Regions from separate parts of the Roseateles sp. DAIF2 genome, predicted to be linked through region 1. Evidence: predicted binding sites of a transcription regulator. Region 1 holds the regulator's gene; the other holds the start of a gene.

The links. Region 1 encodes LexA, which represses DNA repair genes until DNA is damaged. Its sites were predicted from a motif close to ACTGTATNNNNATACAGT; they were not measured.
Region 2: a site for LexA is predicted at 4,466-4,483, ahead of recA (recombinase RecA). Genes of this name have one in related genera too.

What each region holds. Positions count from the first base shown of each region.
Region 1 covers NZ_CP049919.1:2,912,119-2,917,852, reverse strand. Annotated here, with positions in the region: gene G8A07_RS13285 (asparaginase) at 1-718, opposite strand, end outside; gene lexA (transcriptional repressor LexA) at 812-1,516, shown strand; gene G8A07_RS13275 (helix-hairpin-helix domain-containing protein) at 1,520-1,819, shown strand; tRNA gene G8A07_RS13270 (tRNA-Asp) at 1,956-2,032, opposite strand; tRNA gene G8A07_RS13265 (tRNA-Glu) at 2,071-2,146, opposite strand; tRNA gene G8A07_RS13260 (tRNA-Ala) at 2,183-2,258, opposite strand; tRNA gene G8A07_RS13255 (tRNA-Asp) at 2,349-2,425, opposite strand; tRNA gene G8A07_RS13250 (tRNA-Glu) at 2,537-2,612, opposite strand; tRNA gene G8A07_RS13245 (tRNA-Ala) at 2,649-2,724, opposite strand; gene gltX (glutamate--tRNA ligase) at 2,837-4,258, opposite strand; gene G8A07_RS13235 (O-succinylhomoserine sulfhydrylase) at 4,263-5,522, opposite strand; gene purF (amidophosphoribosyltransferase) at 5,522-5,734, opposite strand, start outside.
Region 2 covers NZ_CP049919.1:5,702,550-5,708,283, reverse strand. Annotated here, with positions in the region: gene mrdA (penicillin-binding protein 2) at 1-939, shown strand, start outside; gene rodA (rod shape-determining protein RodA) at 936-2,090, shown strand; gene G8A07_RS26290 (sensor histidine kinase) at 2,100-3,611, opposite strand; gene G8A07_RS26285 (response regulator transcription factor) at 3,715-4,386, opposite strand; gene recA (recombinase RecA) at 4,523-5,560, shown strand; gene G8A07_RS26275 (nuclear transport factor 2 family protein) at 5,566-5,734, shown strand, end outside.

The sequences.
Region 1 (5,734 bases):
GCAGCGCGCGCACCAGGGCGCCATCGGCGCCCACATGGTTCAAGAGGATCTGCACCCGCGGCCATGCCGTGGCGGCGCGCGCCTCGATACGCGCCAATCCCAGTCCATCGCCCGCCGCAGGCCAGGCGCCCAGCAGGCGCAGCACGCCCTCCTCCACCAGCCCCAGCAGCGCGCCGTCGCTGGAGGCGAAGGCCTCGACCTTGTAGCTGTGCACCTTGCGCACCTGCTCTGCGCTATGGATCGCGCCAGCGAACACCGTCAGCACGCCGCGCGCGCCGGGATGCACCGCGACCGCCACCGCATCCAGCAGGTTCTGCGGTCCGTCGGTCTGCAGCGCGGTGGCCGGGCGCATCGCCGCGGTCAGCACCACCGGCTTGGCCGGCGCCAGCACCCGCTGCAGGAAGAACGCGGTCTCTTCCAGGGTGTCGGTACCGTGGGTGATCACCAGGCCCGCGACCTCCGGCCGCGCCAGATGCTCGGCCACGCGCCGCGCCAGCTTCTGCCAGGTGGCGAAATCCATGTCCTTGCTGTCGAGCTGGGCCAGCTGCTCGGCCTCCAGCGGCCGGCCGGCCAGGGCCGGGATCGCGTCGAGCAGCTGCTGCACGCCGAGTTCGGCGGCCTTGTAGCCGACATTGTCCGAGGCCTGCGCCGCCCGGCCGGCAATGGTGCCGCCGGTGCCCAGAATCACCACGAGATTGCTGTTGTTCGAGGAGCTCATTGATTCCTGGATAAATGAACAGTTACTGGATATATACTCAGACGATAAGAAAGCAAAGAACCGCCCTTACCAACACCGCCAGCGAGGTGCCTCGTGGACGATAACAGCAGCCCCAAACTCACCGCCCGACAGCAGCAGATCTTCGATCTCGTGCGCGAAGCCATCGAAACCACCGGCGCCCCGCCCACCCGGGCCGAGATCGCGGCCGAACTGGGTTTCCGCTCCGCCAACGCGGCCGAGGAACATCTGCAGGCCCTGGCCCGCAAGGGCGTGATCGAACTGGTCGGCGGCACCTCGCGCGGCATCCGGCTGAAGTCTGACACATTGCGCGCGCTGAACCAGGAACGCCAGGAGCGCCGCCTGCGCGAGGAGCAGATGCAGTTCGCCCTGCCCCTGGCCAGCCTGGCGCAGCTGACCTTGCCGCTGATCGGCCGCGTCGCCGCCGGCGCGCCGATCCTGGCGCAGGAACATATCGAGCAGAGCTACACGGTCGAGGCCGGCATGTTCGCCCGCCGGCCGGACTTCCTGCTGAAGGTCAAGGGCATGAGCATGAAGGACATCGGCATCATCGATGGCGACCTGCTCGCGGTGCAGAAGGCCAGCGAGGCCAAGAACGGCCAGATCGTCGTGGCCCGCATCGGCGATGAGGTCACGGTCAAGCGCTACCAGAAACGTCGCGACGGCATCAGCCTGCTGCCCGAGAACGCCGACTTCGAACCCATCCAGGTAACGCCGCAGGACGATTTCGCGATCGAGGGCCATGCGGTCGGCCTGATCCGCAACTCGCTGAGCTTCTGAGCGATGGCCGCAGCCGCCGCGAAGGCCCGGCATTGTGAGGACTGCGCGAGCCTCGAGCAGATTCCCAACATCGGCCCGGCCATGGCGGCCGACCTGCGCCTGCTAGGCATCCAAACGCCGCAGCAGCTGCGTGGCCGCGATGCCTTCGTGCTCTACCAGCAGCTGTGCGTGATCACCGAGCAGCGCCAGGATCCCTGTGTGCTCGACACCCTGATGGCCGCGGTCGATTTCATGCGCGGCGCGCCAGCCAAACCCTGGTGGCATTACACGGCGGAGCGCAAGCTGGTTTACGGGCAGGTTTGAACGACGCCACGGCCGATATTTACACCCGGACCCGGGCATCGCAAGGCGCGAGGAATCTCCACATGCCTTCGGCTATTGAATCCAAACCAGCAAAGAAAAAGCCCCGAGTATCTACATACTCGGGGCTTCAATATTTTGGCGGAGTGGACGGGGCTCGAACCCGCGACCCCCGGCGTGACAGGCCGGTATTCTAACCAACTGAACTACCACTCCGCAGTGGCGATGAATACCGTCTAGCGTATTCATCAAACTGGTACCTCGTAGGGGATTCGAACCCCTGTAGCCACCGTGAAAGGGTGGTGTCCTAGGCCTCTAGACGAACGAGGCAATAAAATCTACCTGAACCGCGCGCCACCAGAATTTTGGTGGAGGTAAGCGGGATCGAACCGCTGACCTCTTGCATGCCATGCAAGCGCTCTCCCAGCTGAGCTATACCCCCTTATCGGGTAACGCGCCGTTCAAGCGTATCTATTATATCTCATTTTAAATACAAACGGCCAACTTAATGGCCGTTTGCATCTGCAAACCTTGGCGGAGTGGACGGGGCTCGAACCCGCGACCCCCGGCGTGACAGGCCGGTATTCTAACCAACTGAACTACCACTCCGCAGTGGAATAAATTCGTAATCTTTTCAGATTATATATCAATAATCTGCTTCAATCACCAAGTTTATCAAACTTGTTCGTCTTTCGACGTATTTTCCAATCCAAAAAGAATTGGTACCTCGTAGGGGATTCGAACCCCTGTAGCCACCGTGAAAGGGTGGTGTCCTAGGCCTCTAGACGAACGAGGCAATATGCCTTCTTGAACTGCGCGCCACCAGAAAATCTGGTGGAGGTAAGCGGGATCGAACCGCTGACCTCTTGCATGCCATGCAAGCGCTCTCCCAGCTGAGCTATACCCCCTCAGGATCTACAGCGGCTTTTTGAATCCTTGCCTTGCGGCTTGGTTCTCCTGGCTGCTGCGATTCTTTGTGTGTCGCGCTGTTCAAGCGAGAAAAAGATTATAGAACGATTTTCAGACGCTGCGCAAGCGTTTGATGACAATTTCTTTGTCGAACAGTTCCAGCACCGCATCGACCGACGGTGTCTGCGCGCGACCGCACACCAGCACGCGCACCGGGATCGCCAGTTGCGGCATCTTCAGGCCGAAGGCGCCGATGGTTTCCTTGATCGCGGCCTGGATCGCGGCCTTGTTCCATTCGAGGTCGGCGAACTTGTCGGCCAGCGCCGCCAGCGCGGGCTTCACCGCGTCGGTGACATGCGTGGTCAGGTCTTCGGCCGCGGGCATCACCGGCGCGAAATACATGCTCAGCCAGTCGGCCAGCACCACCGTGGTCGCGCAGCGATCCTTGAACAGCGCGCAGGGGGCCACCAGGCGCGCGGCCGGTGCCGCGATGCCGCGCTTGGCCAGCTGCGCCTCGACCAGCGCGGCCAGGCGCGCATCGTCGGCCTGCTTGATGTACTGGCTATTGACCCATTCCAGCTTGGCCGGGTCCCATTGGGCCGGGCTCTTGGACAGGTGCGTGCCGTCGAACCAGCTGACCAGTTGCTCGCGCGAGAACAGCTCGTCGTCGCCATGGCTCCAGCCCAGGCGCGACAGATAGTTCAGCATCGCCTCGGGCAGATAGCCGTCTTCTTCATAGGCGGTGACGCTGACCGCGCCACGGCGCTTGGAGAGCTTCAGGCCGTCGTCGCCCAGGATGATGGGCAGATGGCCGAAGGCCGGCAGCGGCGCGCCCAGGGCCTTGAAGATATTGATCTGCCAGGGCGTGTTGTTGATGTGCTCGTCGCCGCGGAAGACCTGGGTGATCGCCATGTCCCAGTCGTCGACCACCACCGCAAAGTTGTAGGTCGGCACGCCCAGGGTGCCCTCGGGCGCGTCGGCCGCGGGCGGGCGCTGGATGATCAGGTCGTCGATCTCGCGATTGCTGATCGTGATGGTGCCCTTGACCAGATCCTCCCAGCTGACGTCGCCGTCGACCGGGTTCTTGAAGCGCACGACCGGCTTGATGCCCGCGGGCACCGGCGGCAGCACCTTGCCCGCCTCGGGGCGCCAGGTGCCGTCGTAGCGGCGCTTCTCGCCGCGCGCCTCCTGGCCGGCCTTCATCGCCTCCAGCTCCTCGGGCGTGCAGTAGCAGCGGTAGGCCGTGCCGGCGGCGATCATCTGGTCGATCACGGCCTGGTAGCGCTCCAGGCGCTGCATCTGATAGACCGGACCTTCGTCGTACTCAAGGCCCAGCCACTTCATCGCGGCCAGGATCTGTTCGACCGAATCCTGGGTCGAGCGGGCCACATCGGTGTCCTCGATGCGCAGCACGAACTGGCCGCCATGGTGGCGGGCATAGGCCCAGGAAAACAGCGCGGTGCGGGCCGTGCCCAGATGCAGGAAACCGGTCGGCGACGGCGCGATGCGGGTGCGGATTGCTTGTTGGCTCATGTGCTCAGTTCTTGTCGTTCAGCGTGGCCAGACCACGCAGCAGGTCGTCGGTGATGTCGTCCGGATGCTCGAGGCCCACCGCCAGGCGCACCAGGCCCTGGCCGATACCGGCGGCCTGGCGCTGCGCCTCGGTCAGGCGACCATGCGAGGTGGTGGCCGGATGGGTGATGATGGACTTGGTGTCGCCCAGATTGGTGGCGATCGAGATCACGCGGGTGCTGTCGATCAGGTGGAAGGCCGCGGCGCGGGCCGCCTCCGGGCCTTCGTCGCCATGGCGGCCGCGCAGGTCGAAGGACAGCACCGCCCCGCCCTGCCCGCCCTGCTGGCGCATCGCCAGCTCATGCTGAGCATGCGAGGCCAGGCCGGGGTAGTACACCCGCGCCACCTCGGGCCGGGCTTCCAGCCAGCGCGCCACCTTCAGCGCGTTCTCGCCATGCGCCTTCATGCGCACGGCCAGGGTCTCCAGGCCCTTCAGCACCACCCAGGCGTTGAACGGCGCCAGGGTCATGCCAGCGGTGCGGATCACCGGGCCGAACACATCCTTGATCAGGCGCTCGGGCCCGCACAGCGCGCCGGCCATCACGCGGCCCTGGCCGTCCAGATACTTGGTACCGGAGTGCATCACCAGGTCGGCGCCCAGCTCGGCCGGGCGCTGCAGCGCCGGCGTGCAGAAGCTGTTGTCCACCACCAGCAGCGCGCCCGCGCCATGGGCCATGTCGGCCAGCGCGCGGATGTCGCAGATGTCGGTCAGCGGGTTGGTCGGCGTCTCGGCGAAGAACAGTTTGGTCGTCGGCCGGATCGCCGCGCGCCATTCCTCAAGATCGGTCTGCGAGACGAAGGTCGTCTCGACGCCGAACTTGCCGAACTCCTTGGCGAACAGGTTGATCGTCGAGCCGAACACCGAGCGCGAGCAGACCACATGGTCGCCCGACTTCAGGAGGCCCATGATCAGCAGCAGGATCGCACCCATGCCGGTGGCGGTCGCGACCGCGGCCTCGGTGCCTTCCAGCGCCGCCAGGCGCGCCTCGAAGCTGCGCACCGTCGGATTGCTGGTGCGCGAATAGGTGAAGTCCTCCGACGCGGCGAAGCGCCGCGCCGAGGTCTCGGCGTCGGGCTGCACATAACCGCTGGTCAGGAACAGCGCCTCGGAGTTCTCGCCATGCTGGCTGGGCGCCAGCGCGGTGCGCACCGCCAGGGTCTCGGGGCGCAGGCCCGCCGGCAGCTCGGCGCGCGCCAGGCGCCGCGCCTCGTCGGTCGAGCTCATTACTGGTCCTGTCCGCTCTGCAGCGCCAGGCGGGTGCGGGCCGGGCCGTCTTCCTCGTCGCCCTGCGACTTGCGCTGCTCGCGCATGGTCTCGAAGTCCTCGGCCGAGACGTCGCCGGTGACATAGCTGCCGTCGAAGCAGGAGGCCTCGAAGCCGTTCAGCCCCGGCTGCAGCGCCGCCACGACGCGCTTCATCGCGTCGACGTCCTGGTA
Region 2 (5,734 bases), 2.8 Mb from region 1:
TACAGCTTCGGCGGCCGCACCTTCGGCAGCCCGGAGTCGGACCGGCCCGGCCCGAAGGACATGCGCCTGGCCATCGTCAGTTCCAGCAATGTGTACTTCTACAGCCTGGCCAACGAGATGGGCGTGGACCTGATCCATGACGAGCTGGAGCCCTTCGGACTGGGGCGCCGCACCGAGATCGACCTGCAGGGCGAGGTCACCGGCGTGCTGCCGTCGCAGGACTGGAAGCGCCGCTACTTCTCCAAGAGCCCGGCGAATCAGAAATGGTTCGCCGGCGAGACCATCTCGCTGGGCATCGGCCAGGGCTACAACAGCTTCACGATGCTGCAGCTGGCCACCGCCTACTCGACCATCGCCAGCGGCGGCCAGCGCTTCAGGCCGCGCTTGGTGCGCGAGGTGGAGGACGTGGTCAAGCATGAGCAGCGCCGCGTCGCCAGCGACGCCCTGCCGCCGCTGCCGCTCAAGCCCGAGGACGTCAACGTGATCCGCAACGCGATGCATGGCGTGACCCTGGAAGGCACCTCGCAGCGGGTGTTCGCCGGCGCGCCCTACCAGAGCGGTGGCAAGACCGGCACCGCGCAGGCGGTGGGCCTGCGCGCCGGCGAGAAGTACCGCGACGTCAAGGCCGACGAGCGCAAGCGCGACCATTCGCTCTATGTCGCCTTCGCGCCGGTCGAGAACCCGACGATCGCGCTGGCGCTGATCGTCGAGAACGCCGGCTGGGGCTCGACCGCCGCGGCGCCGATCGCGCGGCGCGTGTTCGACTTCATGCTGGCGGGCCTGTACCCCAGCGAGGAGGACATCGCCTTGACCCAGGCCAGCAAGACCATGGCGCCGGTCGGCCAGCAGCGCCCGATCGCCGCGGTGCCGCTGCCGGGCCAGGCGGCCTCGGCCGCGGCGAGCGGCGCCGCGGCGCCGGCCGCGGGAGCCTCGCGATGAGCGCGGTGCTGAGCAAGCCACCGCTGTGGCGGCGCCTGAAGCCGCTGCTGGACGGCTTCGACATCCCGCTGCTGCTGGCGATGCTGTGGCTGGCCGGGCTGGGCCTGATGAGCATGTACTCGGCCGGCTTCGACCATGGCACGCGCTTCGTCGACCATGCCCGCAATATGGCGCTGGCCGCCACCATCATGTTCATCGTCTCCCAGGTGCCGCCGCAGCGCCTGATGGCGCTGGCGGTGCCGCTGTACACGGTGGGGGTGGCGCTGCTGATCGCGACCGCGCTGTTCGGCATCACCAAGAAGGGCGCGACGCGCTGGCTCAATGTCGGCATGGTGATCCAGCCCTCGGAGCTGCTGAAGATCGCGACGCCGCTGATGCTGGCCTGGTGGTTCCAGAAGCGCGAGGGCCAGCTGCGCCCGCTGGACTTCGGCATCGCGCTGGCGATCCTGGCGGTGCCGGTGGGGCTGGTGGCCAAACAGCCCGACCTGGGCACTTCGATCCTGGTGTTCGCGGCCGGCTTCTACGTGATCTTCTTCGCCGGCTTCACCTGGCGCATCATCCTGCCGGCGATGCTGATCGGCGCGGTGGCGATCACCGCGCTGGTGATGAGCGAGGAAAAGATCTGCCAGCCCGATGTCGAATGGCCGGTGCTGCGCGAGTACCAGAAGCACCGCGTTTGCACCCTGCTGGACCCGAACAAGGATCCGCTGGGCAAGGGCTTCCACATCATCCAGGGCGAGATCGCGATCGGCTCCGGCGGCCTGACCGGCAAGGGCTTCATGAAGGGCACGCAGACCCATCTGGAGTTCATCCCCGAGCGCACCACCGACTTCATCTTCGCGGCCTACGGCGAGGAGTTCGGCCTGGTGGGCGCGCTGGCGCTGCTGGCGGGTTTCGCGGCCCTGATTCTGCGCGGGCTGATGATCGCCTCCGAGGCGCCCAGCCTGTTCGCGCGGTTGATGGCCGGCGCGATCACGCTCTCGTTCTTCACCTACGTGTTCGTCAACATGGGCATGGTCAGCGGCATCCTGCCGGTGGTGGGCGTGCCCTTGCCCTTCGTCAGCTACGGTGGCACCGCGATGGTGACCCTGGGCCTGAGCCTGGGCATCCTGCTGGCGATCGCGAAGAGCCGCCGCTTCATGCAAGGCTGAGGCCGCGCCTCAGTCCTCGGCCGCCGGTTGTTCGTCCTGCTCCGGCTTGGGTCGGGCGGTGAAACGCACCGTGAACCGCGCGCCGGGGCCCTGGCCCTCCTCATGCGGCTGGCCCGGGCGCAGGCTGCGGGTCTCGTCCAGGCCGACCTCGGCCGCATGCGCGGTGGCGATCTCGCGCACGATGGCAAGGCCCAGGCCCGAGCCGTCGACATTGGTGCCCAGGGCGCGGTAGAAGGGCTGGAACACCTGCTCGCGCTCGTTCTCCGCGATGCCCGGGCCGGAGTCCTCCACCTGCAGCACGGTCACCTGGCCGAACGGGTCCTCGACCACGCGCACCGTCACCGTGCCCGCGGCCGGCGTGTAGAGCAGGGCGTTGTCGACCAGGTTGCGGATCAGCTCGCGGATCAGCAGCGGATGGCCGTGGATGCGCAAGGTGCTCTGGCTCGCGTCGGGGCCCTCGAAGCCGAGGTCGATGCGCTTGTCCATCGCGCGCGGCACGAAGTCGCGCACCGTCTCCATCGCCAGCTCGGACAGGTTGACCTCGCTGCGCCGCGCAGCATGCTCCTTGTCCTCGGCGCGCGCCATCGCCAGCAGCTGGTTCACCATATGGGCGGCGCGCTGGCTGGACAGCGCGATCTGCTGCAGCGAGCGCTTCAGCTCGGCCGGCGAACTCTTGCCCTCGTCGATCTCGCGCTGCGCGAACTCGGCCTGGGTGCGCAGCCCGGCCAGCGGCGTCTTCAGCTGATGCGCGGCGTCGGCCAGGAAATGCTTCTGCGCGCCGATCGACTGGTCGAGCCGGCCCAGCAGGTCGTTGATCGCGCGCACCAGCGGCGCCACCTCGTCGGGGATGCGGCGCTCGTCGATCGGGCTGAGGTCCGAGCTCTCGCGCGAGCGGATGCGGCGCTGCAGGTCGTTCAGCGGCGCGATGCCGCGCGCCAGCGCCATCCACACCAGCAGCACCGCCAGCGGCAGGATCACGAACTGCGGCAGGATCACGCCCTTGATGATCTCGTTGGTCAGGCGCGCGCGCTTGCCCAGGGTCTCGGCCACCTGCACCAGCATGGTCTGGGTGGCGCCGGCCATGCCCTCGGGCGCGACCCACAGGTAGGCGACGCGCACGCTGTCGCTGCCGACCTCGTCGTCGCGGAAATGCAGCTCCCAGGGCACGATCGGCGTTTCCACCTCGGGCACCGGCAGGCTGCGGTCGCCGCTGAGGAACTCGCCGCGCAGGCCCAGCACCTGGTAGTAGACGGTGTCGGTCTCGTCGGCGCGCAGCAGGGCCGCGGCCTCGGGGGAGAGCGCGTAGCGCGAGCGCCGCCCCTCCGGCGCTTCAGCCGCGGCGACCTGCAGGCCGAGGTTGCGCGCCATCTCGCCGAGCTCGCGGTCATAGGGGCGGCCGGCGATGCCCTGGGCCACCAGCCAGGTCAGCGCGACGCTGATCGGCCAGATCACCAGCAGCGGGGCGAGCATCCAGTCGAGGATCTCGCCGAACAGGGAGCGTTGCTCGCGGTCGGCGGCCATTCAGCGCATCCGGCTCAGGCGGGCCGCAGCGCCGGGCCGCCCCAAGCAAGGCCCGACCCTCCCGGAGGGGCGATGGCTGTACCCAGCCAGCGGGGTGCCCCGTTCATCCTGGGATCTTCTCCAGGCAATAGCCCAGGCCGCGCACCGTGGCGATGCGGATCGGCCCCTGCTCGATCTTCTTGCGCAGGCGGTGGATGTAGACCTCGATCGCGTTGTTGCTGACCTCTTCGCCCCATTCGCACAGGCGCTCCACCAGCTGGTCCTTGCTGACCAGGCGGCCGGCGCGCTGCAGCAGCACCTCCAGCAGCGAGAGCTCGCGCGCCGACAGCTCGACCATCTGGTCGTTGATGTAGGCGACGCGCCCGGTGGCGTCGAAGGACAGCGGGCCATGCTTGATGATCGAGGAGGCGGTGCCCAGGCCGCGGCGGGTCAGCGCGCGCACGCGGGCCTCCAGCTCCTGCAGCGAGAAGGGCTTGGCCATGTAGTCGTCGGCGCCCAGGTCCAGGCCCTTGACGCGCTGCTCGACGCTGTCGGCCGCGGTCAGGATCAGCACCGGCATCGAGGCGCCGCGCGCGCGCAGCTTGCGCAGCACCTCCAGGCCATGCAGCTTGGGCAGGCCCAGGTCCAGGATCACCAGATCGAACTCATGCGAGGCCAGCGCCGCATCGGCTTCGGTGCCCGAGCCGACCTGGTCCACCGCATAGCCGGAGGCGCGCAACGCGCGCAACAGGCCATCAGCCAGCACTTGGTCGTCTTCCGCAATCAGGATGCGCATCGCTTGTCCCCAGTCTTTATGAGCATTCTAGGGAGGCTGGCACTACTGACATTGAATGGCAGCAGCCCCTGTCTAAACTACTGTACGAATATACAGATTGCGCCATAATGCGCCCAGCCGAAACAGGAGATCGAACATGGATGCCCCCGTCAAAAACGCCAATACCGAAAAAGCCAAGGCCCTGCAGGCCGCTCTTGCCCAGATCGAAAAGCAGTTCGGCAAGGGCTCCATCATGCGCCTGGGCGAGGGCGAGGTGATCGAGGACATCCAGGTCGTCTCCACCGGCTCGCTGGGCCTGGACATCGCGCTGGGCGTCGGTGGCCTGCCGCGCGGCCGCGTGGTCGAGATCTACGGTCCGGAATCCTCCGGCAAGACCACCCTGACCCTGCAGGTGATCGCCCAGATGCAGAAGCTGCAGGGTGTCTGCGCCTTCATCGATGCCGAGCATGCGCTGGACGTGCAGTACGCGCAGAAGCTGGGCGTCAACCTGCAGGACCTGCTGATCAGCCAGCCCGACACCGGCGAGCAGGCGCTGGAGATCGTCGATGCGCTGGTGCGCTCCGGTTCGGTGGACCTGATCATCATCGACTCGGTGGCCGCGCTGACGCCCAAGGCCGAACTCGAAGGCGAGATGGGCGACTCCCTGCCCGGCCTGCAGGCCCGCCTGATGAGCCAGGCCCTGCGCAAGCTGACCGCCACGATCAAGAAGACCAACTGCACGGTCGTCTTCATCAACCAGATCCGCATGAAGATCGGCGTGATGTTCGGCTCGCCCGAAACCACCACCGGCGGCAATGCGCTGAAGTTCTACGCCTCGGTGCGCCTGGACATCCGCCGCATCGGCTCGATCAAGAAGGGCGAGGAGGTGATCGGCTCCGAGACCAAGGTCAAGGTCGTCAAGAACAAGGTCTCGCCCCCGTTCAAGACCGCCGAGTTCGACATCCTCTACGGCGAGGGCATCAGCCGCGAGGGCGAGATCATCGACATGGGCGTGGTCGCCAAGGTGGTCGACAAGGCCGGCGCCTGGTATGCCTATGGTGGCGAGAAGATCGGCCAGGGCAAGGACAACGCCCGCGAGTTCCTGCGCGAGAACCCCGACATCGCGGTCGAGATCGAGAACAAGATCCGCGAATCGCTGGGCGTGCCGCTGCTGGGCGTGAGCGCCGCGGAGTAAGGCGCTTGGTCCCGCCGTGGCCGGCCGGTGAGGGCCATGGCAGCGCGTCGGCCGAAATGGCCGATCTGGCCGAATCGGCCCTGGTGCGGCGCTTCTGGGCGCTGTACCAGGCGCGCCGCTGGGCCGAGGCCCAGGCCCTGCTCGCGCCCGAGGCCTGCTGCACCTGGTGGGCCA